DNA from 4 places in the Streptomyces sp. NPDC048353 genome. Region 1 is predicted to be linked to each of the others. Evidence: riboswitches for the same ligand, from Rfam matches in the RefSeq annotation. Region 1 holds a riboswitch; each other region holds the start of a gene.

Region 1 (7,357 bases):
GCGCGGCCCGGACGTCGGCCCGCACCGCCTCGATCTCGGCGGGGGCCGGCGGGTCGCTGCGCACGTGCCGCTCCGTCAGCCGGACGCAGCCGATGTCGACGGAGCGGGCCGCCTCGACGTGACGGTCGCCGACGACGAACTCGGTGGAGCCGCCGCCGATGTCCACCACCAGACAGCGGCCGGCGCCGGGCAGCTCGGAGGTGGCACCGGTGAAGGAGAACTCGGCCTCCTGGTCGCCGCTGATCACCTCGGGCCGGACGCCCAGGATCTCGATCACGCCGTCGACGAACTCGTCGCGGTTCTCGGCGTCCCGCGAGGCGGAGGTGGCCACGAACCGGAGCTTGTGCGCGCCCAGCTTCGCGATGACGGCGGCGTACTCCCGGCAGGCGGCGAAGGTGCGCTCCAGGGCCTCGGGGGCCAGCCGCCCCGTCCGGTCGACGCCCTGGCCGAGCCGGACGATCGTCATCCGCCGGTCGAGCTCGGTCAGCTCGCCGGTGCCGGGGTCGACGTCGGCGACGAGGAGACGGATGGAGTTGGTGCCGCAGTCGATGGCGGCGACCCGGGTCGCGCCGGTCACGCCGTCCCCTCCTTCTTCTCCTCGTCCTTCTCCCCGCACGGGGTGACGCAGGGGCCCTTGGCCCACCACTCCGGCAGCATCGCGATCGCCTCGTCGCCGAACGGGTTGACCCCCGGTCCGGCGGCCAGCGAGTGGCCGACCAGGACGTGCAGGCACTTCACCCGGTCCGGCATGCCGCCGGCGCTCGGGAAGCCCTCCAGGACCTCGATCGCGTCCCGGCGGGCGATGTAGTCCTCGTGCGCGGCCCGGTAGGCGGCGGCCAGCTCCGGATCGGTGGAGAGCCGGGCCTGCATCTCCTTCATGACCCCGTTCGCCTCCAGGGTGCCGATGGCGGAGGCGGCGCGGGGGCAGGTCAGGTAGTACGTGGTGGGGAAGGGGGTGCCGTCCGGGAGCCGCGGCGCGGTCTCGACGACGTCCGGGTTGCCGCACGGGCAGCGGTGCGCGATGGCGCGCAGCCCGCGGGGCGGGCGGCCGAGCTGCGCCTCGAATGCGGCGACGTCCGCCTCGGTCGGCTCGGTGCGTGCGGTCTGCGGAGGGGGCGTTTCCATGCCTGCGTCTGTCTTCTCGTCGGTGGGCGGTGCGGGGCGTGTTGCCGTCACACCATCATCTCGCGCCCGCGTGTTCACGGGGCGCGTCGGCGCGGTCGACGCCGTCCCAGAGGTTGGAGTACCACGGGCGGCCGGCCGCCCCCTGCTCGGCGCGGCGGGCGCGCTCCGCCTCGGGGTCGTTCACGGTGAAACCGGTCTCGCCGGGGAGGACGTAGTGCAAATGCTCGCGGGCGAGGCGGCGGACGTACGCCGGGTCCTGGAGCCGTGCCTTCTCGTCCCGCAGCTCCTCGACCCGGGCCGCGGCCTCGGCGGCCTGGCGCTCCTGCTCGGCGATCTCGCCCTGCTGGGAGACGTACTGCCGCATGGGATAGGCGAGCGCCACGACCAGCGAGCAGACGATCAGGGCGAGGAGGGCCGCGCGGCCGGTGAGCCGGGAGCGGCGGGCCTGACGGCGGGTCTGGGAGCGGTAGACACGGGCGGCGGTCTGCTCCCCGAGCAGCCTGATCCGGGTCGCGGTCGAGAAGCGGTCCCGGTTCTTCGCGGCCATGTCGTGTCGCCTCCCCTGTCCGTTCCCTCACGCGCGTACGTCCCCGCACACGGTACGGGACCGGGTGCGGGGACGTACGGAAGCTACCTGCGGGAGGTCGTTCAGCCCTTGAAGCGGGGGAACGCGCTGCGGCCGGCGTAGACCGCGGCGTCGTCGAGGATCTCCTCGATGCGCAGCAGCTGGTTGTACTTGGCGACGCGCTCGGAGCGGGCCGGGGCGCCGGTCTTGATCTGGCCGCAGTTGGTGGCGACGGCGAGGTCGGCGATGGTGACGTCCTCGGTCTCGCCGGAGCGGTGGGACATCATGCACTTGAAGCCGTTGCGCTGGGCCAGCTCGACGGCGTCCAGGGTCTCGGTCAGCGAACCGATCTGGTTGACCTTCACCAGGAGGGCGTTGGCGGACGCCTCCTCGATGCCGCGGGCCAGGCGCTCCGGGTTGGTGACGAAGAGGTCGTCGCCGACGAGCTGCACCTTGGCGCCGAGCTTCTCGGTGATGACCTTCCAGCCGGCCCAGTCGTCCTCGAACAGCGGGTCCTCGATGGAGACCAGCGGGTAGGAGGCGACGAGCTCCTCGTAGTACTCGGTCATCTCGGCGGCCGAGCGGGACTTGCCCTCGAACTCGTACGAGCCGTCCTTGTAGAACTCGGAGGCGGCGCAGTCGAGCGCGAGCGCGATGTCCTTGCCCGGGACGTAGCCGGCCTGCTTGATGGCCTCGAGGATGAGGTCGAGCGCGGCGCGGTTGGAGTCCAGGTTCGGGGCGAAGCCGCCCTCGTCGCCCAGGCCGGTGGAGAGGCCCTTGGTCTTCAGGACGGACTTGAGGGTGTGGTAGACCTCCGTGCCCCAGCGCAGCGCCTCGGAGAAGGACTCCGCGCCGATCGGGGCGATCATGAACTCCTGGATGTCCACGTTGGAGTCGGCGTGCGAGCCGCCGTTCAGGATGTTCATCATCGGAACGGGCAGCAGGTGCGCGTTCGGGCCGCCGAGGTAGCGGAAGAGCGGCAGGTCCGACGCCTCGGAGGCGGCGTGCGCGACGGCGAGGGAGACGCCGAGGATGGCGTTGGCGCCGAGCGAGGACTTGTCCGGGGTGGCGTCCAGGTCGAACATCGCCTGGTCGATCAGGCGCTGCTCGGTGGCGTCGTAGCCGACGAGCTCCGGGCCGATCTGCTCGATGACGGCGAGGACGGCCTTCTCGACACCCTTGCCCTGGTAGCGGTTCGGGTCACCGTCGCGAAGCTCGAGGGCCTCGAACGCACCGGTGGAGGCGCCGGACGGAACAGCAGCACGGCCGGTGCTGCCGTCGTCGAGGCCGACCTCGACCTCGACCGTGGGGTTGCCTCGGGAGTCCAGGATTTCCCGGGCTACGACGACGTCGATGGACGGCACGAGCATCTCCTTCTGGGATGTGAAGCTAGATGTGAAGCATGCGGCGCAGGGTCTCTTTGGCCTTGCGGCAAGAGCCTAACCGGCTCCGGGGCTCCCGTCGGCCGGGCGCCCGCCCGCTGGGACGAAAAAGGACCCGGGGGCATGCATATGGGGCCAAAGGCCCTCAGATCTACTCGGCGGTAACCACGGGTGGGGCCCGGACGCGCGGAACCCCGGCCCGCAGCGCTCGGGGGAAGGGCGCTGCGGACCGGGGTGGTCACCGCGGGAGGGTCGTGGGGCCCGTGCGAGCCGCCGGACGCGCACGGGCCGCCGGGCTCACTTCAGGTGGAGCTGCTGGCCCGGGTAGATCAGGTCGGCGTCGTCGACGATGTCCTTGTTGAGCTCGAAGAGCTTCGCCCAGCCGCCCTTGACGTCGTGGGCGGCGGCGATGGTGCTCAGGGTGTCGTCGGCCTTGACCTTGTACTCGCCGTCACCCTTCTCGACCTTCTTGCCGGTGGGGGTGGTGACGGTCTTCTTCGGCGCGGCCTTCTTCTCCGCCTTCGGCGCGGTGCGCTTCTCGCTGCGGGTCGTCGGCTGCTCGGCCTTGCGCTCCGGCGCGGGGGCGGCCTGCTCGGCGGAGCCGCCGTCGTACGAGGCGCCGGAGAGGCCCACGCCGCAGCTCGGCCAGGCACCCTTGCCCTGGCCGGCCAGGACCTTCTCGGCGACCTGGATCTGCTGCGACTTGGAGGCCTGGTCGGCGGAGGCGGCGTACGCGGTGCCGCCGTAGGCGGCCCAGGTGGAGGCCGAGAACTGCAGGCCGCCGTAGTAGCCGTTGCCGGTGTTGATGGACCAGTTGCCGCCGGACTCGCACTGGGCGACGGCGTCCCACTCGGAGGACGTGGCGGCGGAGGCGGAGCCCGCGGTCATCAGCGGGGCGGCGACGGCGACACCGGCGACGCCGACGAGCGCGACGGCGCGGGTGGCCTTGGAAGCGCGACGGTGCTTGCCCTTACCCGAAAGCAGCATGGAGTTCTCCTCACCGACGCCTGCGAGGTGAGCTGTCGGGTTCGGACCAAGTGAGTTGTCCGGCCGCGTGACCAGCACGCGGCTCCACCCCAAGCCGGTGTTCCGGCCGTCTCTCAACGGCCGGGACCGGCGCTTACCTTGGGTCCCCCGCTCCTGCCTACGGCGCTTGCGCGACGACTGTTCCCATCGACCGACGGCAGGATTCGGCGTTCCCGGTCGACGAGGCCCGCGGTGGCGAGCGGTGTCGACCGTAAACACAGACCCCCGTGAAGTTCAAAGAGGTCCATAGGGGAGAAATCACCCCTCCTTGCCCCTGCCCAAAAGCCGTTTACGCAGGTGAGAGGCGACAGGAGCAAACTTTGCGGACGTGACACGCCAGTTGGGGCAAAGAGACCCTTGTCTCACTTGCACAGAACCGGACATACAGCCCCTAACTACCCCTGCGCGGGGACGGTTTCGGGGGTCAGGTCGAGGCTCTGGCCAGGGAGGATGAGGTCCGGGTCGGCACCCACCGTTCCACGGTTGGCGTCATAGAGGGCGGTCCAGCCGCCGGGCAGCTCGTTCTGCTGGGCGATCTCGGTGAGGTTGTCCCCCGGCTTGACGGTGTATTCGTCCGCAGTGCCGGGAGTGCCCGTATTGTCCACAGGCTTCCCGGGGGTGGCGTCCTTTGTCGTCCCGTCAGTCCCGGTCGCGCCCTCGGTCGGCTCGGCGCCCTCGGCCGGCTCGCCCGGCGAGGCGTGACGGCCGCCCTCGCGGCTCGCTTCCGTACCGCTTTCGCGCGTGGTGTCCGTTTGGCCCGGCTCTTCGGGGGCGGCGCCGCCGCGGTGCTTGCCGGTGCCGGGGGCGACCGGCTCGGACGGGGTCCCGGACTCCGGCGCGCCGGTGGCCGTGGAGGCGTCCGGCGTCGCCGGGGTGGCGGGCGCGGACGTGGCGGGCGCGGACGCCCTGGGGGTGACGGGCGCGATCGGGGAGGTCCCCGGGGTGGCGGACGCGGACGGGAGGCCGTCGGTCCGGTTCGACTCCGCGGCCGGCCCGGTGGGCTCCTCCGGCGTGATCGGAGGCCCCGGGTCGACGTCGGGGGCGGTGCCGTCGTTGGTCAGACCGGCGATCGGGGCGCAGGTGGCCCACTCGGTGCCGCCCGCGGCGAACGCCCGCTCGGCCACGGTGATCTGCTGCGCCCGGCTGGCGAGGTCCGCACTGGTCGCGTACGACAGGCCGCCGTGCCGCTCCCAGGTCTCCTGGGTGAACTGGAGTCCGCCGTAGAGCCCGTTGCCGAAGTTGGCACTCCACAGGCCACCCGATTCGCACTCGGCCACCCGGTCCCAGGTGGCGACATCGGCGGCCGAGGCGGACCCGGCGCCGAGCAACGGCAGCGCGAGAGCCGATCCGGTCACGCCTGCGGCGACGACTATGGCGGGGGCCTGGCGGGGTCTGCGGTGACGTCCGTTCCCGGAGCGCATGCGAGGTGCCTTTCGCGTGACGGCTGAGACTGCGGTGAACGTAGCGGCATTCGAACGTCAGTCACAAGTCGATGCAGCGGAGATCACGTAAAAGTCACAGTCTTGATGGGCCGTCAGCTGCCAGAACGGGTGAACTCCACCGGAAGCGTGCGCAATCCACGCATGATGAGACCTCCGCGCCACCGCAGATCCGCCGGGTCGGCGGCGAGGCGGAGGTCCGGCAGCCGGGTCAGAAGGGTGGCCAGGGCGATCTGTCCTTCGAGCCGGGCGAGGGGGGCGCCGATGCAGTAGTGGATGCCGTGGCCGTACCCCAGGTGCTGGTTGTCGCGCCGGGACAGATCGAGGGTGTCGGGCGCGTCGAACCGCGCCGGATCGCGGTCGGCGGCGGCGAGCACGACGAGGACGGGATCCCCCGCCGGAATCTGCTGCCCGCCGATCGTCAGCGGCTCCAAGGCGTAGCGCCACGTGGCCAGTTCGACCGGCCCGTCATAGCGCAGCAGCTCCTCGACACCGGTCTCCAAGAGGCCCCGCTCCCCCGCCGCGAGCGACTCCTGCAGACGCGCGCGCTGGCCGGGGTTCCGCAGCAGGGCGTAGACCCCGTTCCCGACCAGATTGACCGTGGTCTCGAAGCCGGCGAAGAGCAGGATGAAGGCCATCGCCGCGGCCTCGTTCTCGGTGAGGTGCTCCCCGTGGTCCGAGGCCTTGATGAGCCCCGAGATCAGGTCGTCCCCGGGGTCGAGCCGCTTGCGGTGGATCAGCTCGGCGAGGTACCCGCGCATCTTCTTCACCGACCGCGCGACCCCGCCGCGCGGCCCGCCGCCGTGCCGGATCATCATCCCGGCCCAGTCCCGGAAGTCGTCCTGGTCCTCGCGCGGGACACCGAGCAGGTCGCAGATGGCGTAGATGGGGAGCGGGAAGGCGAACTCGTGGATCAGGTCGGCGCTGCCCTCCCGCGCGAACCCGTCGATGAGCCGGTCCGTCAGCTCCTGCACCCGGGGCGCGAACTCGGCGACCCGCCGCGGCGTGAACGCCTTCGACACCAGCCGCCGCAGCCGGGTGTGGTCCGGCGGGTCGATGTTGAGCAGGTGCGTCATCAGCTCGGCCTTGCGCTCCCCCGGGATCCCCGTCTTCCCCTTGGCGTGCGCGGACTCGGCGTGGTGCGCCGGGTTCTTCGACAGCCGCTGGTCGGCGAGCGCCTGACGCGCGTCGGCGTAGCGGGTCACCAGCCACGCCTCGACCCCGCTGGGCAGCTGGGCCCGGTGCACGGGGGCGTGCTCGCGGAGCCAGGCGTAGGCGGGGTACGGATCGGTCGCGAACTCCCAGGTGAAGAGCTCGGGAGCGGCGGGGAGACCGGAGACGGAGGGCTGGTCGTGCATGGTGCCGACAGTAACCGGCCGGGCCGGGGGCGGGGCGCCGGGCTGCGGGGCCTCCGCGGCGCGGAGCGCCCCGGCCGCGCGTCCGGGGGCCGCGAGGCGCCTCCCCTCCACAGTGCCCCCCTAGACCGTGAGGCCCTACACCGTGAGGCCCTCCGCCGCGCGGATCGTGTCGCGGTAGGCGCGGGCGGCCGCGCGGAGGGCCGCCTCCGGGTCGACGCCGTCCGCCTCCGCCCGGGCGGCGAGGGCGAGCAGTTCGTAGCCGATGCCCTCGCCGGCCGGAGGTTTCACGTCGAGGCCGGCCGTCCGGACCCGGCCGGCCAGCTTCGTGGCAAGCGCGAGGCCCGGCTGCCCGAGGGGCACCCCGTCCGTCACCGAGGCGCGCTGCTTCTCGGCGGCCTTGGTGCGCAGCCAGTGGGCCTTGACCTCCTCCGGGGTCTCGGCGGTCGCGTCGCCGAAGACGTG
Region 2 (7,357 bases), on a different contig from region 1:
GCACCCCCGGCTCTTCGCCGCGCGGTTCGCGGGCAGCGAGAGCACCGCCGAGGGCACCTTCGTCCACGACACCCCCGACTTCGTCTCGGGCCTGGCCCGGAGGGGCTACCGCACCGTCTGCGTCGGCGGCGTCGGCTTCTTCAACCGGCAGGGACCGCTCGGCTCCGTGCTGCCGGACCTCTTCCAGGAGAGCCACTGGGAGCCCGAGTTCGGGGTCGCCTCCCCGACCTCCTTCGCGTCCCAGGTGACCCGGGCCGAGGAGGTCGTGGCGGATCTCCCGCCGGAGCAGCGCCTGTTCCTCTTCGTCAACGTCTCCGCGCTGCACCAGCCCAACTGGTTCCATCTCCCCGGCGCGACCCGGGAGTCCGGGGACACCCTCGCCTCGCACGCGGCGGCCCTGGAGTACGTCGACCGGCACATCGGCCGGCTCCTCGCCGCCATGAGCAGCCGCCGCCCGTGCTTCGCCATCGTCTGCTCCGACCACGGCACCGCGTACGGAGAGGACGGCTTCACCGGTCACCGTCTCGGCCACGAGGTCGTCTGGACCGTGCCGTACGCCCACTTCCTCCTGGACGGCCCGGAGGCGGTCGCGTGACCGGGGCCCCGCGTCCGTACCAGAGCTACGTCTACGCCTACCCGCACAAGACGGCGTACCGCCCGCTCCCCCACCCGGCGCCGTCCCTGGCCGACCTGTGGGCCGACCAGCCGAAGGACGCGCTCTCCCTCTACGCCCACATCCCCTTCTGCGAGGTCCGCTGCGGCTTCTGCAACCTCTTCACCCGGATCGGCGCCCCCGGCGAGCTGACCACCCGCTATCTCGACGCCCTCGACCGGCAGGCGACGGCCGTGCGCGAGGCGCTCGGTGACGCCGGGCCCGTCCGGTTCGCCACGGCCGCCTTCGGCGGCGGCACGCCGACGTTCCTGACCGCCCCCGAGCTGGAGCGGCTCTGCGACATCTCCGAGCGGCGGATGGGCGTCGACCTGCGGTCCGTCCCCCTCTCCGTCGAGACCTCCCCCGCGACCGCGACCGCCGACCGGCTCGCCGTCCTCGCCGAGCGCGGGGCGACCCGGCTCAGCATCGGGGTGCAGAGTTTCGTCGAGGCCGAGGCGCGGGCCGCCGTCCGCCCGCAGCGCCGGGAGGACGTGGAGGCGGCGCTCGGCCGCATCCGTGACGTGGGCGTCCCCGTCCTCAACATCGACCTGATCTACGGCATCGACGGCCAGACCGAGGAGTCCTGGCTGCGCTCGCTCGACGCGGCCCTCGCCTGGCGGCCGGAGGAGCTGTACCTCTACCCGCTCTACGTCCGCCCGCTCACCGGCCTCGGCCGGCTCTCCCCCGCCGACGCCGACCGCGAGTGGGACCGTCTGCGGCTGCGCCTCTACCGCCGCGGCCGGGACCATCTGCTGGCCTCGGGCTACGAGCAGGTGTCGATGCGGATGTTCCGCCGGGCCGACGCCCCGCCCCTGGGCGCGGACGACTACGCCTGCCAGACCGACGGCATGATCGGGCTCGGCTGCGGAGCCCGCTCGTACACCTCGTCGCTGCACTACTCCTTCGACTACGCCGTCGACATGCGCGAGATCCGCTCCCTCATCGACGCGTACACGGAGACCGGGCCGGAGGGATTCCGCCGGGCGCAGGTGGGCCGGTGGGTCGACGCGGGCGAGGCGCGCCGCCGCCATCTGCTCCAGTCGCTGCTCCAGGCCGAGGGGATGGACGTCCGCGGGTACGAGGACAGGTTCGGCACCTCCCCTGTCGCCGACTTCCCGGCCGAACTGCGCCGGTTCGAGGCGCTCGGCTGGCTGGACGAGGAGGCGCCGGCCGGGCTGCTCCGGCTCTCCGCCGAGGGGCTCGCCCACTCGGACGGGATCGGACCCGAGCTGTTCTCCCCCGCCGTGCGGGCGGCGATGGCCGCCTACGAGCCGAAGTAGGGCCGCGTGGACCTGACGATCCTGTACCGGGGGCCGCTGGCCTCCTGTGACTACGACTGTCCGTACTGCCCCTTCGCCAAGCGGCGCGACAGCCGGGAGCAACTCCGCGCGGACCGGGCCGCGCTGGAACGGTTCTCCGCCTGGGTGGCCGGGCAGACCGGCGACCGGCTGCGGATCCTGTTCACCCCGTGGGGCGAGGGGCTGGTCCGCTCCTGGTACCGGCGGACGCTCACCGAGCTGTCCCGGCTGCCGCATGTCGAGCGGGTCGCGATCCAGACCAACCTGAGCTGCCGCACCGACTGGCTGGCGGAGGCCGACCCCCGGACCCTCGCGCTCTGGTGCACGTACCACCCCGGCCAGACGCCCTACGACCGGTTCCTCGCCAAGTGCGGTGAGCTGGCGGCCCGGGGGACGCGGTTCAGCGTGGGGGTCGTCGGACTGCCGGAGCACCGGGAGCACGCCGTGCGGCTGCGGGCGGAGCTGCCGTCCGAGGTCTACCTCTGGATCAACGCCGCCGAGGGGTACGCCTACACCGACGAGGAGGCCGACGCCTGGACGGCGCTCGACCCCCTCTTCCCGTACAGCCGCCGTCCGCACCGCTCGGCCGGTCTCCCCTGCCGGACCGGCGAGTCGGTGATCTCCGTGGACGGCGACGGGACGGTCCGGCGCTGCCACTTCGTCAAGGCCGAGCTGGGCGGTCTCTACGACGGTTCCTACCGCGCCGCCCTGCGCCCGCGCGCCTGCCCGCTCTCCGTCTGCGACTGCCACATCGGCTACGTCCATCTGGAGTCGCTGCCGCTGTACGACGTGTTCGCGGGCGGGGTCCTGGAGCGGATCCCGGCGGCGCCGCCGGGCGGTCCTAGAGGGGCATGAGGTCGGGCCGCTTGGCCGCCACGTGGTCGCCCGAGCTCTCGCCCCGCAGCCGGCGGCCGATCCACGGCACGAGGTACTCCCTGGCCCACAGGATGTCGTCGCGGCGCAGGTCGAGCGCGCCGCGCGGGGGCAGGGGCGGCCACGGCTGGTCCGGGTCGGCCGGTACCTCGATGCCGAGGACCTGGGCGGCGCGGAGCGCGACGCGGGTGTGTCCCTCGGGCGAGAGGTGCAGCCGGTCACCGTCCCAAGCCCGCCTGTCCTGGACGGACTTGAGCGACCACAGGTCCAGGACCGGGCAGCCGTAGCGGTCGGCGATGGACCGGACGTGGGCGGTGTAGGTGGCGATCTTGCCGCGCAGATGGCGCAGCACGGGTACGTCGCGGGTGTCGAAACCGGTGGTCACCATGACCGTGCCGACGGCGGAGGTGAGGTCGGCGACGGCGCGCTCGAAGCGTTCGGCGACGGCGTCCGGGTCGCTGCCGGGCCGGATGATGTCGTTGCCGCCCGCGCAGAAGGTCACCAGGTCGGGGGCGAGCTGCTTCGCCCGCGGGACCTGCTCCGCCACGATCTGGTCGAGGAGGCGTCCGCGCACGGCCAGATTGGCGTAACGGAACGCGTCGTTCTCCGGCAGCCGGTCGGCGAGGAGGACCGCGAAACGGTCCGCCCAGCCGAGGAAGCTCCCGCCGGGGCCGGGGTCTCCCACGCCCTCGGTGAAGCTGTCTCCGATCGCCGCGTACGACCCGAATACGTCCATGTCTCTTGATCTCGAATCGTCTGCCACGGGAGCACATCTTTCCTTTACGGGTGTGACCTACGCGACCGTAAGGAGGGGTTGACGGAGGGTGAGATATGCCACCGGTCAAGATTGCGCCAAGGCGGAATACGCGAAGGGCCCGGCACGAAGGTGCCGGGCCCGGTGCGCACCCGGAGAGAAGGCGATTCCGGGTGGGGTGCGTCAGATACCGACGCCCTTCTGGCGGAGGTACTCGAGCGGGTCGATGTCCGAGCCGTAGCTCGGCCCGGTGCGCATCTCGAAGTGGAGGTGCGGGCCGCTGGAGTTGCCGGTGGAGCCCGACAGGCCGATCTCGTCGCCGCCGCTGACGGACTGGCCGGTGGAGACGGAGAGGGAGGAGAGGTGGGCGTACTGCGAGTAGGTGCCGTCCGCGTGCTGGATGACGACCTCGTTGCCGTACGAACCGCTCCAGCCGGCGGAGTGGACGGTGCCCGCGCCGACGGCCTTGACGGAGGTGCCGGAGGAGGCCATGAAGTCGACGCCGGTGTGGTAGCCGGAGGACCACATGGAGCCCGAGGCGCGGTACTGGGTGGAGATGCCGCCGCTGACGGGGGCGACCCAGCCGGAGGACGCGGCCTGGGCGGGCTGCTCCTGGGCGGGCGCCGGCTCGGTGCGCTCGGCGCTGCGGGAGCTGCGGGTCTCGGACGCGTCGGCGGAGGACTTCTCGGCCTTGGGGGCGGCCTTCGGCGCGGCCTTGGGGGCCTTGGCCTTCGGGGCGGGCGCCTCGGCCGTCGACTTCGCGCCGATGCTGAGCTTCATGCCGGGGAAGATCAGCGAGGGGTTCTCGCCGACGACCTGGCGGTTGTCCTGGTAGAGCTTCTTCCAGCCGCCGGCCAGGTGGTGCTCGGAGGCGATCTTGGACAGGTAGTCGCCCGCCACGACGGAGTACGTCGTGGGCTTCGCCTTGGCGGCGGCGGGGGCGGCCGGCGCCTTCGCGGGAGCGGCGGCCACGGCGGCGACGGCCTGCTCGGGGGTCACGGTCGGGGCGGACTTCTCGGCGGCGTGGGCTCCGGTCGCGCCGAGGAGCGGCAGGGCGACGACGGCGCCGCCCGTTCCGGCGGCGACGAATCCGCGCGTGATCGGGTTGACCTTGGGACGGCGGTGCTTACCCTTCGCGGGCATGGCGAATTCCTCTCCGTCGCCTACGAGGTGAGCTGTCGGGTTCGGGCTGGAGTTGCCCGGTCGCGATCGCTCGCGACTTCACCCCAAGCCGTTCCGGATCGACCGGATCGGCGTACTACCTGGGTCCCCCGCTCCTGCCGTACGTGGGTGGGTGCGGATTCCGGACGGTGGCAGGATTCGGCGGTCCGACCGGATTGACGGTGACCGTAGACGAGCGGGGTCGGCGTGAACAAGCCGCTCTTTTCCCCGCCCATTCGGAGGAGCGATTTACGTCCGGAATTCCGGTCACCCTCCGTGGATGCGGGACTCTCGACATCCTTTTCTCGCAGGGCGTTTGCGGAAGACGATCAGGCACGGTCCGTCACCTGTGAGACGCTGCTCACGCGTCGAAACCCATCTCCCCTGCAATCAGGGCGCGTTATCACCAAGGCCCTAATTCGGACAGAACACCCATTCCCGTCCGAGGGGTGTGCGCCCGGCTCGCCACCCGGAATGATTGCCCCTGGAACCGATCTCGTATCGTCGAAGTCCGCCAACCTTCAGGAGCACTCGTGACGCAGCAGCTGCCCCAGGTCTCGTCGACCGAACCCGAGCTGACCGGGGTCCGCAATTTCCGGGACGTGGGCGGCCTGCCGACCGAGGACGGCGGGTCGGTCCGGTTCGGACGCCTCTACCGCAGCGGCCACCTCGCCCATGCCACCGAGGACGACGCGGCCTTCCTCGCCGGCCTGGGGCTGCACACCGTCTTCGACTTCCGCAACGCGGCCGACCGGAAGGTGGAGGGCGCGGACGTCGAGCTGCCCGGCGTGCGGAACGTGAACATCCCGCTCAACGACCCGGCGGACGGCAAGGAGTTCTGGAAGCTGGTCAGCGGCGGCGAACTGGATCAGCTGCGCGAGGCGCTCGGCGACGGCAAGGCGGCCGACCGAATGTCCGATTCCTACCGGAAGATGGTGGTCGAGCGGACGGCGGAGCACAGCCGCGTCCTGCACGCGATGGCCGACGACAGCGTTCCCGCGCTGATGCACTGCGCCGCCGGGAAGGACCGGGCGGGGCTCTCCATCGCGATCTCGCTGCTCGCGGTGGGCGTCGAGCGGGAGGCGATCGAGGCGGACTACGTCAAGTCGAACGACCCGCACCGCCGCTACAAGATCCGCCGCAGCTCCACCTCGGCGGACGCCATGGCGCCCGAGGTGATGGAGCTGCTGAGCCCCCTCTTCGACGCGCGGGTGGAGTACCTCCGGGCGGCCTTCGAGACGATGGAGCAGACCTGGGGCACGGTCGAGGCGTATCTCTCGCAGGGCCTCGGGCTCTCCCCGGAGACACGGGAGCGCCTGCGCCGGAGCCTGGTGACCGGGCCCACCGAGGTCTGAGCGGCCGGGACCGGCGCGACGAGCGAGCGGGGCCGGGCCCGGAGGCCCGGCCCCGCTCCTGGTCCGCTACTGGTTCTGGCCGCCGAGCAGGAACAGCAGGTAGAGGAAGCCGGCGAAGAGGTGCCCGGCCACCAGATAGGCGAAGAGCCGCAGGACCAGGCCCTTGGGGAACTTGCCGCCCCCACGCTCCTCGCCGGTGACCGCAGTTGATTTGTCGGACATGTCGGATCCCTTCCGGGGGCTCATCGCGGGCGGGCGGTCGTGTCGCCGAGACAGGTCTCGGCCGCGGGGCTCTGCATCAGCGTGTGGACGAAGAGCAGGTCGGCGCCCCCGCGCGTGGCGGCGCCGATGCGGTGGGGCGTGAGCGAGTCGAAATGGGCGCTGTCGCCCGGGTCGAGGACGTGCACGGCGCCGCCGAGGGAGAGCCGCACCCGCCCGTCGATCACGTGCAGCCACTCCTCGCCGGGGTGGACGCGCACGATGTCGGAGCGGGTGGCGTACGGCACGTGGACGCGGAGCGCCTGCAGGGCGCGGCCGGCTCCGCCCGCCTGGTGGTAGATCCAGCCGTCGGCCTCGACCGGCTCGGACCGGCCGGCGCGGATGACCGGGTCGCGCTCGGGGGGCACCTCGCCGAGGAGCGCGGAGACCGTCGTACCGTAGATACGGGCCAGCGCGAGCAGCATCGGCAGCGAGGGCTGGCGCCGGCCGGTCTCCAGGCGCGAGAGGTGCGCCGGGGAGAGCCCGGCCCGCCGGGCCGCGACTTCCAAGGTGAGCCCGCGCCGTCGGCGCAGCCCCCGCAGCTGGGGGGCCATGTCGGGCAGCGCGCCGGCTTCGTCCGGGCCGTCCGGCGCGAGGGGGTCCGGGGACGGCTCCCCGGGGAGGTGCTCCATGCCCCCATTGCGCCAGGGTCTTTCCCCTGAGGCAAGTTTCTTGCCTCAGGGGCAAATCCGCCCCGGCCAGCAGCGCCCGACCGTGCGGGGCCGTGCCGGGCCGCCGCTAGCGCTGTGCGACGGCCTGCTTGACCAGCGTCTTGCCGAAGTCCCACATCAGTCCGCCGCCCCCGTGCGCCTCGTCCATCACCGCCGTGAAGGCGGTCATGAACCGCTCCACGTCCGTCTCGTCGATCACCAGCGGCGGAATCAGTTTGATCACTTCCATGTGATCCCCCGACACCTGGGTCAGGATGCGGTGCCGCTGGAGCAGCGGGACGACCACCATCTGGGCGAAGAGTCCCTTGCGGGCGGCCTGCAGCATGGTCCACCGG
Region 3 (7,357 bases), on a different contig from region 1:
CGAAGCCGGCTTCGTTCAGGGTGTCGGTGTGGATGGCGAGCTGGGCGCCGGTCTCGTCGCAGACGCTCAGACAGGCATCGATGACGGCCGGGGTCGCCCCCCAGTCCTCGTGGATCTTGAACCCGAGCGCTCCGCCGCGGAGTTGGGAGTGCATGGCCTCCCGCGACATGGTGTTGCCCTTGCCGAGCAGTCCGATGTTGACCGGGAAGGTGTCGAGCGCCTCGAACATCCGGGCGAGGTGCCAGGGGCCGGGGGTGATGGTGGTGGCCTTGGTCCCCTCGGCCGGGCCCGTGCCGCCGCCGACGAGGGTCGTGATGCCGGAGGAGAGCGCCTGGTCGACGAGGGTGGGCGAGATGAAGTGGACGTGGGCGTCGACGGCGCCGGCCGTGAGGATCTTCCCGTTGCCGGCGATGATCTCGGTCTCGGGGCCGATGACGAGATCGGGGTGGACCCCGTCCATGGTGTCGGGGTTGCCGGCCTTGCCGATGCCGGTGATCCGGCCGTCGCGGATGCCGATGTCGGCCTTGACCACGCCCCAGTGGTCGATGACGACCGCGCCGGTGATGACGGTGTCGGGCGCGCCTTCGGCGCGGGTGGTCCGGGCCTGCCCCATCGACTCGCGGATGACCTTGCCGCCGCCGAACACGGCTTCGTCGCCCGCGCGGCCCGGGCCTCCGGAGCGGTCCTCCTCGATCTCGACCAGCAGGTCGGTGTCGGCGAGCCGGATCCGGTCGCCGGTGGTGGGGCCGAACAGGTCGGCGTAGACGGCGCGGTGGAGCTCAGGCATGGTCGGCGCCCTTCGGGTCGAGCGGGCCGGCCGTCTCGCCGCGCAGCCCGGGGACGACCCGGCGGCCCGCGAGCGGGACGAGTTCGACCTCGACGGGGATGCCGGGCTCGAAGCGCACGGCGGTGCCGGCGGCGATGTGGAGCCGCTGTCCGCGCGCGGCGGCGCGGTCGAAGTCGAGGCCGGGGTTGGCCTCGGCGAAGTGGTAGTGGGAACCGACCTGGACGGGCCGGTCGGCGGCGTTGAGGACGGTGAGGCGGGTGACGGGGCGCCCTGCGTTGAGGACGACTGCCCCCTCCGCGTACAGGATCTCTCCGGGGGTCATCGGCGGCGCTCCCCGGTCACACGATCGGGTCGTGGACGGTGACGAGTTTGGTGCCGTCCGGGAAGGTGGCCTCGACCTGGACGTCGTGGATCATCTCCGGGATGCCGGCCATCACGTCGTCGCGGGTGAGCACCTTCCGTCCGGAAGCCATGAGTTCGGCGACCGTTCGGCCGTCGCGCGCGCCTTCAAGGAGGTGCGAGGTGATCAGGGCGACCGCTTCGGGGTGGTTGAGTCTCACTCCGCGCGCTCTGCGCTTCTCGGCCACGTCCGCCGCCACATGGATGAGCAGTCGTTCCTGTTCGTGCGGGGTCAGTTGCACGCTTCCACCTCACAGTCGTCCACCGGGCGGTTCCCTCCCGGACAGCAGCGGACCTTACCGATCTTCAACACTCTGTTGAGCTGCGGTGATGCGCTGCCGGGTCAGACATTGCACGTTAGGGCGGAAGTTTTTCCGACGCGTTAACTCGGGCTTTGCGTCTCCATGGACATCAGTCCGCGCAGCCCGTCCTCCAGGACCCCGACCTCCACGTCGCCGAAGAGTGCCTGCTGGGCGATGAAGCCCTGGGCGGTGGCGATGAGGGTGCGGGCCACGTGGTCGGCGGGGACGTCCGCCGCCATGAGGCCGTTGGCGCGGTAGGCCTCGACCAGCAGCGCCCAGGCCTGGCGCATGCCGTGGTAGCCCTCGGAAAGGGTCGCGTAGAGCCGTTCGTCGCGCAGCGTCTCGGACCAGACTTGGATGATCAGCCGCGCGAAGGCCTGGCGGTCCGCTCCCGCGACGCGCTCCTCCAGGAAGATCCGCAGGACCCGGCCGAGGAGGACGTCGGGGGTGGGCGGCGGCACGGTCAGCGACGCCTCCTCGAACGCGCCGCGGATGCCGTCGAACGCCTCCGACGCGATGGCGGCGATCAGCTCCTCCTTGCCGCGGAAGTAGCGGTAGACGGCACCGGCCGAGAGGCCCACCTCACTGAGGACGTCCTGCATGGAGGTGGCGTGGAAGCCGTTGCGGGCGAAGCAGCGCGCGGCGCCGTCGAGGATCTGACGGCGGCGGGCGTCGAGGTGTTCCTGAGAGACGCGGGCCATGGTCCGAATTTAAAACGAACATTCATTCTTGACAAGCGGCCACGCCGGAGGGACAGTGGGCTCAGAGCCTAAAACGAACGATCCTTCTCTTTGAACGGAAGTCGCCATGTCTGCCACCGGCACCCGCAAGACCGTCGCGGTGATGGTGCTGATCCCGGTCGTCGCGGCCCTGGCCCTGTGGGCCTTCGCCTGGCCGGCCGCGCGCCTCGCCCCGCGCGACCTGCCGCTCGGCGTCGCCGGCCCCGCCACCGCCACCGCCCCGCTGGAACAGCGCCTCGCCGAGCACGACGGCGCCTTCGAGGTCCACCGTTACGACTCCGAGGAGGCCGCCCGTAGGGCGATCGAGGACCGGGTCGTATACGGCGCGGTGGTCGTGACCCCGCAAGGGCCCCGGCTGCTGACCGCGTCCGCCGCGAGCCCGGTCGTCGCGGGGCTCCTGCGCGAGGCGGTCACCGCGCAGCTCCCCGCCGGCGCGCCCGTCCAGGTGACCGACGTCGTCCCCACCCCGGCCGACGACCCGCGCGGCAGCGCGTTCGGCTCGAGCCTGTTCCCCCTCATCCTGGCCGGAGCGGCCTCGGGCGTCGTCACCACGGTCCTGGGCCTGCGCCGCGGGCGGGCGGTCCTGGCCCTTGCCGGCGCGGCGGCACTCGCCGGGATCGTCGGGGCCACGCTCGCCCACAGCTGGCTGGGCGCGCTCACCGGGAGCTGGTGGGCCGAGGCGGGGGTCCTCGGACTGACGGTGCTCGCCATCGGCGCGACGCTCGCCGGACTCGCGTCCCTCTTCGGCAAGCCGGGCCTGGGCCTCGGGGCGCTGCTGATGGTGCTGCTCGGCAACCCGTTCTCCGGTGCGGCCAGCGCGCCCGAACTGCTGCCGGCGCCCGCCGGGGCGCTCGGTCAGCTGCTGCCGCCGGGCGCCGGCGGATCGGCGCTGCGGTCGGTCGCCTTCTTCGACGGCGCGGGCGCGGGCTCACCGCTCCTGGTGCTCGGCGTCTGGGCAGCGCTGGGCCTCGCCGCGGTCGCCCTGGGCGGCCGCCGCACCCGGCCGGCCACCGAGCCGGAGACCACTCCGGCGCCGCAGCCGGCCCCGGTGGGCTGACGCCCCCACGAAAACGGCCGCGTGCCCCCGCTGTAGCGGACGGGGGCACGCGGCTTTCGCGTGCGCGCAGGGGCGGGCACGCGGCTCGGTTCCAAGGGGCCGGCGCGAGGGGCATCTCGCTGCAGATCGGCTCCCCCTGCGGGCGAGAGCGAGGTGCACGCCGACCCGCCGGCCTGTGCGCTGCGCGTGCTGGACGGCGAGGGGCGGGCGGAACGGGTCACCGTTCGGACGGCGAGCGGCGGGCGGAACGGGTCACTCTTCCGAGGACTCCGGCGAGTTGACATTCCCGCGTGTCGTGTCGAGGTCCACTCGGCCCACGAGGTGCGCAGAATCCCTCCCCCGTTCGGCGTAGTCGACGAATCCACATATGACCGGGGCGGGTTGCACGGCAGGTGTACACATCTGGCTGAATCAGGCGTTCCACCCCTGGTGCGGGGCCCCTTGGGCAAACCTCTGAAGATCACGAAACCTTCTTGTCCACCCGAACGGGTCAGTCGTGAGGAGCCTCACATATCGCCGTTTCAACTCGGATTTCACCCCGGATGTGGGTCAAGATCCGTGACGACGACAAGCCCCCGCCACCACGGCGGGGCGGTCCGGGCGGACGCCGAGTCCTGCCGCTGTCCCGGACGTCTGGTCGACAGAGGTGGATCGGCAGGAGTGGAGGACCCGAGCAACACGGGACGACCGGGCACGTGGGCCGTTCCTCGGGGTGAAGCCGCAGCCGCGGCCGGGCATCTTCGCCTGCCCGAACCCGACAGGTCATCCTTCACAGGCGGCTGACGAAGGGTTGCGCATGACCGCGCAGATTCATGTCCCGTCCCTGCTGTCCCGGGCCGGAGCCGTCTCGGCTCTCACCCTCGCCGCCGTCGGCGGCACGCTGCTGGCACCAGGTGCCGCACCAGAGGCCCAGGCCGCGACCTCACACGCCAACAAGGCCCTGAGCGTCGCCGCCTCCAAGAAGGGAGCGCCCTACAAGTACGGCGCGTCCGGACCCAGCCGGTTCGACTGCTCGGGGCTCACGGTCTACTCGTACAAGAAGGCGGGCAAGTCACTGCCCCGTACGGCGCAGCAGCAGTACAACAAGACCAAGCACATCTCCGCCTCCAGCAGGAAGCACGGAGACCTGGTCTTCTTCCACTCCGGGGGAAGGGTCTACCACGTGGGCATCTACGCCGGTCAGAACAGGATCTGGCACTCCCCCAAGACCGGCTCCTGGGTCAAGCTCGACAAGATCTGGTCCTCGAAGATCTACTACGGCAGGGTCCGCTGACGGGTCGTCCGACCGCGCTGCCGGAGACCGGCTGAGGGCGCCCCGCCGGCCGCGGAGCCGGGGGCCGCGGCCCGACGCCCGGTCAGGTCCCCGCGAGCGGCGCCGAGACCGGGCGCCGGAGCGCCCAGGGCAGGTCGATCCAGACCGTCTTGCCGCCCTCGTCGGTCGGAGTGACCGAGAGCCGGCCACCCGCCTCCGCCGCGAGGAAACGGATGATCACCATCCCCCGGCCGTTGTCCTGCTGGACCGCGGCCGGGAGTCTTCGCGGCCAGCGCGGGTGGCTGTCGGTGACCCCGACGTACAACCGCTCCTCGCGCTCCAGCCGGACGTCGACGGTGAAGGTGGGCGACTGCCCGAAGGTGTGCTGGACGGCGTTGGTGGCCAGCTCCGAGACGATCAGCCGGACCGTGTCGCCGGTGTCGCTGTCGTCCTCGAGCCCCCACTCCCGGAGGACGTCGTCCACGTATCTGCGGGCGGCGGACACCGAGGCGGGATCGCTCGGCAGCGTGACGGATGCTTCCTGATGGTCTGCCATGGCGACGCTGTCCTTCCCACCGGGGGCACGCCCCGGACTGCACGTCGCGTCAGCGTGCCACCGATCGTGCCGCCATAGGGGCCGATCGCCCAAGATATGCAGATATCAGTCCCCCGAAGCGGTGAACTCGGGCGTGTCGCGGGGCCGCCGGGGACGGCCCGGGCACGGCCTACACCGCGCGCGGGGCCGTCCTGACGATGGTGTCCACCGCCTGGGCGATCCGGTCGTCACCCAGATCCGCGCGCGCCGTGAGCCGCAGCCGGGAGATGCCGTCCGGCACCGACGGCGGCCGGAAACAGCCCACCGCCAGGCCCTCCTCGCGGCAGTCCGCCGCCCATCGCAGCGCCGCCTCCGGTGACGGGGCCCGCACCGAGACCACGGCCGCGTCCGGGCGTGCGGCGGTCAGGCCGGCGTCGGTGAGCAGACGGTGCAAGGTCGTGGCGACCGTCCTCGCCCGCTCCGCGAGAGCGGGATCGCCCTGGATCAGGCGCAGGCTCGCGAGGGCGGCGCCCACGGCGGCCGGGGCGAGGCCCGTGTCGAAGATGAACGTCCGGGCCGCGTTGACCAGGTGCTCGATGACCCGGGCGGGCCCGAGGACGGCACCGCCCTGGCTGCCGAGGGACTTGGACAGGGTCAGGGTGGCGACCACGTCCGGGTCACCCGCCAGTCCGGCGGCGTGGAGCGCGCCGCGGCCTCCCGCACCGAGCACGCCCAGACCGTGGGCGTCGTCGACGACGAGCGCGGCGCCGTGGGCGCGGCAGGCGGCGGCGAGTTCGGGCAGCGGCGCCCGGTCACCGTCCACCGAGAAGACCGAGTCGGTCACCACGAGGGCCCGGCGGCCGTCATGGGCCTGGAGGGTCTTGCGCACGGAGTCGGGGTCGGCGTGCGGGACCACGGCCGTCTCGGCACGGGAGAGGCGGCAGCCGTCCACGATCGAGGCGTGGTTCGCGGCGTCGGAGACGATCAGCGAGTCCCGGGCGGTGAGCGCGGTCAGCGCGGCCAGGTTGGCGGCGTAGCCGGAGGAGAAGACGAGGGCCGCCTCGAAACCGCAGAAGTCGGCGAGTGCGCGTTCGAGCGTGGTGTGCAGCCGGGTGGTCCCGGTGACCAGGCGCGAGCCGGTCGCGCCCGCGCCCCAGCGCCGTGCGGCCTCGGCGGCGGCCTCGGTGATCTCGGGGCGCCGGGTCAGGCCGAGGTAGTCGTTGCCCGCCAGGTCGAGCGGCTCCGCCTCGGCGGCGCGCGGCCGCAGCGTCCGCACGAGACCGGCCTCCGCGCGGCGGCGCGCCTCCGTGTCCGTCCAGTCGAACGGAGTCCGGCGCGGGTCCTCGTCCGGCGTGTGCGCGTCCCGGTGCATGGGCCAGATCCTTTTGTAGGCAGCGCACAGACCCTAACCGCCCGTGGCCGAGGTCAGAGTGTGGCCATCCACACACCTCAATCCGGCGCTGTTGTTCGGTTCCTCCTTGGCCGGGGGGCGTGCCGTAGGCCAGGATCAGCCCTTATGGACCTGCTGAACACGCTGGTGGACAAGGGGCTGCGGCGCGAGCTGCCGACCCGTGAAGAAGCGCTCGCCGTGCTGGCGACCTCCGACGACGAACTGCTCGATGTGGTGGCCGCGGCCGGCAAGGTGCGCCGTCAGTGGTTCGGGCGCCGGGTGAAGCTCAACTATCTGGTCAATCTGAAGTCCGGCCTCTGCCCGGAGGACTGTTCGTACTGTTCCCAGCGGCTCGGCTCGACCGCCGGGATCCTGAAGTACACCTGGCTGAAGCCCGACGAGGCCTCCCAGGCCGCCGCCGCCGGTGTGGCCGGCGGCGCGAAGCGGGTCTGCCTGGTGGCGAGCGGCCGCGGCCCGACGGACCGGGACGTGGACCGGGTCGGCAAGACCATCGAGGCGATCAAGGAGCAGAACGAGGGCGTCGAGGTCTGCGCGTGCCTCGGTCTGCTCTCCGACGGCCAGGCGGAGCGGCTGCGGGCCGCGGGCGCCGACGCGTACAACCACAACCTGAACACGTCCGAGGGGACGTACGGCGAGATCACGACCACCCACACCTACCAGGACCGCGTCGACACCGTGCGGAAGGCGCACGACGCGGGTCTGTCGGCCTGCTCGGGGCTGATCGCGGGCATGGGCGAGAGCGACGAGGACCTGGTCGACGTCGTCTACGCGCTGCGTGAGCTGGACTCGGACTCGGTCCCGGTGAACTTCCTGATCCCGTTCGAGGGCACGCCGCTCGCGAAGGAGTGGAACCTCACCCCGCAGCGCTGTCTGC
Region 4 (7,357 bases), on a different contig from region 1:
CTCCTGCCGGTCGGCCGGGACGGCCCAGACGTGGACCGGGGCCCCGGTCGCGCCGTCGAGCGGCTCCCAGCCCGGGTCCCCGCCGGTGGCGAAGGCGGCCCAGGCGCGGATCATGCGCCGGGAGAGGGCGTGGTCGTCCGCGTCGGCGGGGCCGCCGGTGAGGAAGTCGACGCCGGGTGCGTCCAGCGTGCCGAGGGCGAAGGGGGTGTCGGCGGCGTGCCAGGCGCGGACCGGCGTGCCGTCCGGGCGGGTGCGGCGGCGGTCGAAGCGGGAGAGGTGGGTGCGGCCGCCGGCCCGGGCGTGCGCCCCGGCGAGGCGGGCGGTGTGGGCGGCGAAGAACCCGTCCCCGGCGAGCGCGAGGTACACGTCGAGCACGGGCGCTCCCGGCATCAGGGTGCGGTAGCGGTCGACGAGGTCGGCGGGGAGTTCCCAGTGGGCGGCGAAGCGCGCGAGGTCCTCCTCGGTCGTGGCGGGGGGCATGGTGCCGACCTGGTGCATCAGCCGGTACTCCTCGGTGGTGTGGCAGGCCAGGAGGTCGACGCCGCGGCCGGCGCCGGCGGCGAGGGCGTCGAGCGGGTCGGCGGTGAGGAGCGCGCCGTCGAGGACGGGGCCGTAGATGACCGTGTCGTAGTGGAGCGGGCCTGAGTCGGGGTCGGCGGCGTACCGTGCGACGACGCGGTCCGATGCCTCGACGAGCGTCTGCGGGGACGCGGAGAGCAGGCCCTCGGCGGTGGGTGGGACGCCGGCGGCCTCGGCGACCAGGCGGGCGAGTCCGGCGGCGAGGTCGGGGGAGAACGTGGCGTCGGGGACGCTGTGGACGATGGCGCGGCGGAAGAGGCCGGCGGCGCGTCGGCTGGTCATCAGGCAGACGACCGCTCCGGCACCGGCGGACTGCCCGGCGAGGGTGACCCGGGCCGGGTCGCCGCCGAAGGCGGTGATGTGCTCGCGCACCCACTCCAGTGCGGCGATCTGGTCGAGCAGGCCGCGGTTGTCCGGGAAGCCGGGGACGTGCCCGAACCCCTCGAAGCCGACGCGGTAGTTGCAGCTCACCACGACCAGGCCGGCGCGGGCGAGTGCGGCCCCGTCGTGGTCGGGCTGGGCGGAGGAGCCGAAGGTGTAGGCGCCGCCGTGGAGGAAGAACAGGACGGGGAGCGGTCCGGGGGCGTCGGCCGGTGCCCAGACGTTGAGGGTGAGGACGTCCTCGTCACCGGGGCGCCAGGCGGGGGCGCCGGGCAGCTCCGCGGACTGCGGGGCGACCGGCCCGAAGCGGGTGCCGTCCCGTACCCCGTCCCAGGGTGCGGCGGGCTGCGGCTCCCGGAAGCGGGCGGCCCCGAACGGCAGGGCGGCGTAGGGGATTCCGAGCGTGACGCGCAACCCGTCGGTGAGCGTTCCGCCGACCTCGCCGGTCTTCGTCGCGACGGTCGTACGGGCCACTGAGGCACCCACAGGCGGTCCCCTTCGGTTCGCCGCCGGACGGTCCGACGGGCAGCACAGGCTCCCATGGGCGCCGGGGCCGGGCAATCCGATATCCCGCACGTCGGCGACACCCCCGCCTCGCCCGGCCCGCCCGCAGGCACCGGGGCATTGGTCGTCCGGCAGACCAATCCGGGTGGCGGAGTGAGCCGCACCGCAGCGGCCGACTCGTATGTTCACCAAAGACTTACCGCACGGTCGTATACCTTTGGGCGGCCCTCCCCCATTCTTTCCCCGGTGTGCCGCTGGGGCACCCGGGGACCGAGAGGCGGGGCATGACTCCCATCAGCCGCAGGGGATTCGTCGGGATCGGAGCGGGGCTCGGCGCGGGCCTGGTGGCCGGCGCGGGGGCGCCGGGGGCCTCGGCGTCGACGGCCCTGGCCGCGGGCGCCACCGGCACCATCACGGACGTGAAGCACGTCGTCGTCCTCATGCAGGAGAACCGCAGCTTCGACCACTACTTCGGACGATTGCGCGGTGTCCGCGGCTTCGCCGACCGGGCCGCGGGCAATCTGCCCGGCGGCTGGGGCACGTTCAACCAGCCCAACTGGGGCGCCCGGCAGTATCCGTGGAAGCTCAGCGCCACGCCGCCCGCCGGGGGCGTCGACGGCGAGACGCTGGCCCAGTGCAACGGCGACCTGCCCCACAGCTGGACCTCGCAGCACGCGGCCTGGAACAAGGGCCGGATGGACAACTGGGTGCTGGGGGTCGGCAACACCCGCACGCTGGGGTACCTCGACCGGAGCGACATCCCCTTCCACTACGCCCTCGCCGACCACTACACCGTCTGCGACGCGTACTTCTGCTCGGCGCTGAGCGCCACCGGCCCCAACCGCACCTTCCTGTGGAGCGGGCGGATCGACGCCTCCAGCAAGGACGGCGGGGAGGAGTCGGGGCTCACCTGGGAGACGTACGCCGAGGCCCTGCAGCGCGCCGGGGTGACGTGGAAGGTCTACCAGAACGCGCAGGACAACTACGGCGACAACGGCCTGGCCTACTTCAAGAGGTTCACCGACGCCCGGCCCGGCGACCCGCTGTACGACCGGGGCATGGGGTCCGTGCCCAAGGTCACCGGTTCGACGCCGGACGACATCGCCGCCGCCATCCGTGCGGATGTCGTCGCCGGCACGCTCCCCCAGGTGTCCTGGGTCGTCGCGAGCGAGGCGTTCTCGGAGCACCCGTACGCCCCGCCCGGCGACGGCGCGCACTTCGTGGACCTGGTGTACCGCGCCCTGGCCGCCGACCCGGAGGTCTTCGACGGGACGGTCCTCTTCCTCAACTACGACGAGAACGACGGCTTCTTCGACCACGTGCCGCCGCCGGTCGCCCCGCCGGGGACGCCGGGCGAGTACCTCGACGGCGTGCCGATCGGCCTCGGCTTCCGGGTCCCGATGGTCGTCATGTCCCCGTGGACGCGGGGCGGCTGGGTCAGCTCGGAGGTCTTCGACCACACCTCCGTCCTGCGCTTCATGGAGACGTGGACGGCGGCCATCGGCAAGCCGGCCGCCTGTCCGAACATCAGCGCCTGGCGCCGCAAGGTGACCGGTGACCTCACGGGGGTCTTCGACTTCGCCCGGCCGGTGTACGGGGTGCCGTCGGGGCTGCCCTCGACCGCCAAGGTGATCGGGCAGTCCACGTGCGGTCCGCTGCCGAACCCGGTTCCGCAGGACAACGCGCTGCCCGCGCAGGAGCCGGGCACGCGTCCGGCGCGCGCCCTGCCGTACCAGGTGAACGGCAACCTGGACCGGTTCGAGTTCGGGACGGGGGGCAAGATCCTGGCCTGGTTCTCGATGACGAACCAGGGCGAGCAGGCCCGGCGGGCCGCGCACTTCACGATCCACCCGCACCAGCACCGGGACACGGCGGCCTGGCAGTACACCGTGGACCCGGGCTCGACGTCGTCGGACTACTTCAACATCGGGACGGGCTCGGGGTCGGGGAAGTACGACATCTCGATGATGGGCCCGAACCGCTTCCTGCGCCGCTTCATCGGCGACGCGTCCAAGGCGGGCCGGGCGGTCGAGGTCGCGTCCCGCTTCGCGACGGAGCCCGGCACCGGGAAGACCGCCGTCTACTTCAGGCTGACCAACAGTTCGGCGGGCCCGGTGACGTTCACGATCCGGTCGAACGCCTACCGCTCGGACGGCCCGTGGACGTACACGGTCGCGGCGAACTCCTCGCGTGAGGACCACTTCAACGCGGTGGCCTATCACGGGGGTTGGTACGACTTCACCATCCTGGCGGACATCGACGGCACCTGGTCCCGCCGCTACACCGGCCACATCGAGACCGGCGCGCCGAGCGTGACGGGCTAGCTTGGGCTCGGCGCGGGGCTCGGGCATCCGGGTACGGCGCCGGGCTCGGGCGGGTCAGGTGTGGGCCGGGGCGAGCGGCGCGCGCTTCTTGTTCCGGGCCTCCGCGACGGCGTACGCGCATCCCGGCAGGACCAGCAGCACGCTCGCCCACAGGGGCATCCGGAACAGCGGGTCGACGCCGGCGAGGCTGTCGGTGATCACCAGCGCCGGCAGGCCGACGACGAGCGCGACGAGCCAGCCCTTGCCCAGCCCCAGGGAGCCTCGGCGCAGCTCCAGCGCGACGGTCGTCACGGCGATGGCGCCCCAGAAGGCCGTCCGGCCCGGGGTGACGTCCACGCCCGCCGTCCAGTGGCGCAGGTGGGCGAGCAGCAGCAGGAGGCCCGCCATGAAGGTGATCATGGCGGCGAGGCGCGCCGCGCGGCGGTGGAGCGGCCTGCGCGCCCGGGCCCAGGAGGCGGCGAACGCCGTGACGTCCTCGCCGACGACGTCACGCGGCGTGCGCCCGGCGGCCTCGGCGTCCTGGAGGTGCGCGGCCAGCTCGGCGAGCATGTCGCGGAGGGTCGCGTCGTCGATGCCCCGGTACTCCCAGTTGCTGCGGCATATCGCGAGTACGCGTTCGGTTGTCATGTGGTCTTCTCCCCCGTGGGTGCGTCGGTGTCGGGCGGCTCGCCGGTCCCGGCCGCGGCTTCGGCCCGGGCCTCGGTCGGGGCCCGGTCGGTGGTCGCGGTCAGGATGCGGCCTGCCTGCGCGGAGAACTCCCGCCAGACGGTCCGCCCACTGTCCAGTTCGGCCCGGCCGGCGCCGGTGAGCCGGTAGTACTTGCGGGGCGCGCCGCCGCTGGAGGACGGCGCGCGATAGGACTCGACGAGCCCGGCCCGCTCCATCCGGGCGAGCAGCGGATAGATGCTGCCCTCGCTCACCAGCTCCAGGCCGCTCTCCGTGAGCGCTTCGACGAACTCGTAGCCGTAGCGCGGCCGTTCTCCGATCAGGGAGAGCAGGCACAGGTCGAGCACCCCGCGCAGAAGCTGACTGCGCCGCTGGTCACCGGCGCCCGGCAGCTCCTTTGTCATGCGGTGCATGGTAGTGGTGACTACCTTGCGCCGCAAGACAGCCCTTTCCAGGTCCACCACCCCCCTGAACTATCGCCCCAAAAGGGATATTCAGGTTTATTGGCCGCATTACCTTATTGTTTGCACACTCCGGAGAACAAGCGATAAAGAACGACATTACTGACTCAGTGACGTGAATCACGACGATGCGTGGAACCGTGCCCACCCACCCGTCGACCCCGTACCGCGCAAGGAAGTTCGGCACCGCCCGACGCCCGATCGAGGGCCACGTCACACAAGGCGCGCGCATTCCGCAATTAACCGCGTCATCGGAGACTTGTTTTCGCCGACATTTCTCGCCTACGGTCACCTGCATTCGGACGGATCGCCGAATCCTGCCACCGCCCGAAAGACCACCTATTCACCCGTCGGCAGGAGCGGGGGACCCACTTTTCTCTCCGGTTCGGGATTCCGGATCGGATCGGGGTGAAGTCGCACGCGTGCGGCCGGGCATCTCCAGCCCGAACCCGACAGCTCACCCCGCAGGCGCCGGAGAGGAACCCATCATGCCTGCACACGGTAAGCACCGGCGCCCCAAGCACCGAACCCTCACCCGCGGTCTCACCCTGGCCGGCACCGGCGGCGCGGCCCTGGCCCTGCCCCTGGTCGCGACGGCCGCCGCCCACGCCGCGCCCGCCCCGGCTTCCGCAACCCCCACCGCCATTGCCGCGGAGAGGACCGTTTCCAGCGCCGCGGAAAAGATCAAAGAATCGATTCCCGCCGCTGCCGCTTCGACCGCCCGCACCTATACGGTCGCGTCCGGTGATTCCCTTTCCTTGATCGCACAGGAACAGGGCATCCGGGGCGGCTGGAAGGTTCTCTACACCACCAACCGAAGCGTTGTCGGTGACAATCCGTCACTTATTCACCCGGGTCTCGAACTGACGATCCGCAAGCAGGCGGCCGCCGCGCCCAAGGCCCCCGCGAAGGCCAAGGCGACGCAGCCCAAGGCGAAGGCCAAGGCCAAGCCGAAGAGCGCGACGAGCACGAGCACCGAGCGCGCCAGCCGCTCGCAGGAGCGCGGCGCCGCCCCCGTGAAGGCTGCCCAGCCGGCCGCTCCCGCCGCCGCGCCCGCCGCCCCGCGCTACAGCAACGACCTCGACGGCTGGATCCGCGAGTCGCTCGACATCATGGCCTCGTACGGAATCCCCGGCAGTTACGAGGGCATCCAGCGCAACATCATGCGGGAGTCCTCGGGCAACCCCCAGGCCATCAACCTCTGGGACTCCAACGCCGTGAAGGGCACCCCCTCGAAGGGCCTGCTCCAGGTGATCGAGCCGACCTTCCTGGCCTACCACGTCCCCGGTACGTCGATGGACCTCTTCGACCCGGTCGCGAACATCACCGCCGCCTGCAACTACGCGGCCGACCGCTACGGCTCGATCGACAACGTCAACGGCCCCTACTGATCCTCCCTTCGGGGGCGGACACGGCAGGGCTCCCGGCCGCTCGGGGGCCGGGAGCCCCGCCGTCCGCTCAGCGCGCGATGTCCGCCGCCGGGCCCATCACGATGACCGGCTCCTTCATCGGGTCCAGGGCGCGCAGGAGCTCGGGCATCACCTCGCGGGCGAGCGAGACGCACGCCTGGGTGGGCCCGCCGTGGTCGACGTGGATCCACACCCCGCCGCCCTTCGCCGCCCCGAGGGGCCGCTTCTTGTTCAGCGGACTCGTCCCGGGGATCCGGTTGTAGTCGATGGCGATCACATAGTCGAAGGAGCCTTCCAGCGGCTCTCCGGCGAAGCCCGTGCCCTGGAGGGCGAACTCCTCGTCCTGGTCGTACGGCAGCAGTGAACCGGGGTCCGGGAGCCGACCGCCGGCGTCCCCGATGCGGAACACCCCGATGGGTGACCGCAGATCGCCGGCCACGTGCTCGTCGGTCCAGCCGCGCAGCGCGTTGTGGGCGGGCCACGGTCCTGCGACGCGGTTCCACCGCCTGCTCGGGTCGCGTTCGTAGAGGACGGCCTCGGCCTCGTTGGTGGTCGTCGTCGCGCCGAGCACGACCAGGGCCTGGGTGGTGCCGGCGGGGAAGGCCGCACGCGTGGACGGACCGACTCCGGGAAGGCGGTCGACCCAGGCGGGTTCGGGCCTCGGGGCCGGAGGGCGATGGGGTACGGAGTCGCGGTCGCCCGGCGGTCCAGCCGCTCCCCCGGCGGGTGGCGGGGGCGGGGCCCCGGTACAGGCGGCGAGGAGCAGCGCCGCGCACAGGGTGGTCGTCAACGCTCGTACGGCGGCCTTGCGGACAGGCATGGGACAGCATCCTCCGAGGCGGGGGGAGCAACGCAGCGATCCGTACCCGATCCGCGTCCGACTCTGTCCCCGGTCCCGCACACTCACCCGTCCAGGGCACGCGGCCGGCCGACGCGCCTGGTGAGGCCGCGGATCTCTGGCCTCCGGCCGGGACGGTCGGCTGCTTCCGGCCCGGGACGGCGGGCCGGGGCGGGTGTCCGCCGATTCCTCGGA

The links. A riboswitch is a leader RNA that binds a small molecule or an ion and turns the genes downstream of it on or off. The one in region 1 is predicted to bind cyclic di-AMP.
Region 2: linked by a shared signal. The riboswitch ahead of ACZ6RC_RS12450 (M23 family metallopeptidase) and the one ahead of ACZ6RC_RS27400 (transglycosylase family protein) in region 1 are both predicted to bind cyclic di-AMP.
Region 3: linked by a shared signal. The riboswitch ahead of ACZ6RC_RS15715 (C40 family peptidase) and the one ahead of ACZ6RC_RS27400 (transglycosylase family protein) in region 1 are both predicted to bind cyclic di-AMP.
Region 4: linked by a shared signal. The riboswitch ahead of ACZ6RC_RS17790 (LysM peptidoglycan-binding domain-containing protein) and the one ahead of ACZ6RC_RS27400 (transglycosylase family protein) in region 1 are both predicted to bind cyclic di-AMP.

What each region holds. Positions count from the first base shown of each region.
Region 1 is NZ_JBVJGU010000008.1:274,701-282,057, reverse strand. Features, by position in the region: gene ACZ6RC_RS27420 (Ppx/GppA phosphatase family protein) at 1-577, opposite strand, end outside; gene ACZ6RC_RS27415 (DUF501 domain-containing protein) at 574-1,125, opposite strand; gene ACZ6RC_RS27410 (FtsB family cell division protein) at 1,181-1,672, opposite strand; gene eno (phosphopyruvate hydratase) at 1,774-3,060, opposite strand; gene ACZ6RC_RS27400 (transglycosylase family protein) at 3,370-4,059, opposite strand; cyclic di-AMP (ydaO/yuaA leader) riboswitch at 4,062-4,234, opposite strand; gene ACZ6RC_RS27395 (transglycosylase family protein) at 4,494-5,453, opposite strand; gene ACZ6RC_RS27390 (cytochrome P450 family protein) at 5,633-6,895, opposite strand; gene ACZ6RC_RS27385 (nucleoside triphosphate pyrophosphohydrolase) at 7,031-7,357, opposite strand, start outside.
Region 2 is NZ_JBVJGU010000003.1:478,297-485,653, forward strand. Features, by position in the region: gene ACZ6RC_RS12430 (STM4013/SEN3800 family hydrolase) at 1-595, shown strand, start outside; gene ACZ6RC_RS12435 (STM4012 family radical SAM protein) at 592-1,932, shown strand; gene ACZ6RC_RS12440 (STM4011 family radical SAM protein) at 1,939-2,805, shown strand; gene ACZ6RC_RS12445 (SGNH/GDSL hydrolase family protein) at 2,792-3,559, opposite strand; gene ACZ6RC_RS12450 (M23 family metallopeptidase) at 3,761-4,720, opposite strand; cyclic di-AMP (ydaO/yuaA leader) riboswitch at 4,723-4,880, opposite strand; gene ACZ6RC_RS12455 (tyrosine-protein phosphatase) at 5,272-6,093, shown strand; gene ACZ6RC_RS12460 (DUF6126 family protein) at 6,160-6,315, opposite strand; gene ACZ6RC_RS12465 (helix-turn-helix domain-containing protein) at 6,336-6,983, opposite strand; gene ACZ6RC_RS12470 (aspartate aminotransferase family protein) at 7,090-7,357, opposite strand, start outside.
Region 3 is NZ_JBVJGU010000004.1:96,593-103,949, reverse strand. Features, by position in the region: gene ACZ6RC_RS15740 (urease subunit alpha) at 1-787, opposite strand, end outside; gene ACZ6RC_RS15735 (urease subunit beta) at 780-1,109, opposite strand; gene ACZ6RC_RS15730 (urease subunit gamma) at 1,126-1,428, opposite strand; gene ACZ6RC_RS15725 (TetR/AcrR family transcriptional regulator) at 1,569-2,189, opposite strand; gene ACZ6RC_RS15720 (ABC transporter permease) at 2,296-3,285, shown strand; cyclic di-AMP (ydaO/yuaA leader) riboswitch at 3,906-4,078, shown strand; gene ACZ6RC_RS15715 (C40 family peptidase) at 4,082-4,558, shown strand; gene ACZ6RC_RS15710 (ATP-binding protein) at 4,641-5,093, opposite strand; gene ACZ6RC_RS15705 (8-amino-7-oxononanoate synthase) at 5,263-6,444, opposite strand; gene bioB (biotin synthase BioB) at 6,589-7,357, shown strand, end outside.
Region 4 is NZ_JBVJGU010000004.1:581,037-588,393, reverse strand. Features, by position in the region: gene ACZ6RC_RS17810 (carboxylesterase/lipase family protein) at 1-1,446, opposite strand, end outside; gene ACZ6RC_RS17805 (phosphocholine-specific phospholipase C) at 1,749-3,788, shown strand; gene ACZ6RC_RS17800 (hypothetical protein) at 3,843-4,415, opposite strand; gene ACZ6RC_RS17795 (PadR family transcriptional regulator) at 4,412-4,858, opposite strand; cyclic di-AMP (ydaO/yuaA leader) riboswitch at 5,242-5,401, shown strand; gene ACZ6RC_RS17790 (LysM peptidoglycan-binding domain-containing protein) at 5,404-6,306, shown strand; gene ACZ6RC_RS17785 (hypothetical protein) at 6,374-7,144, opposite strand.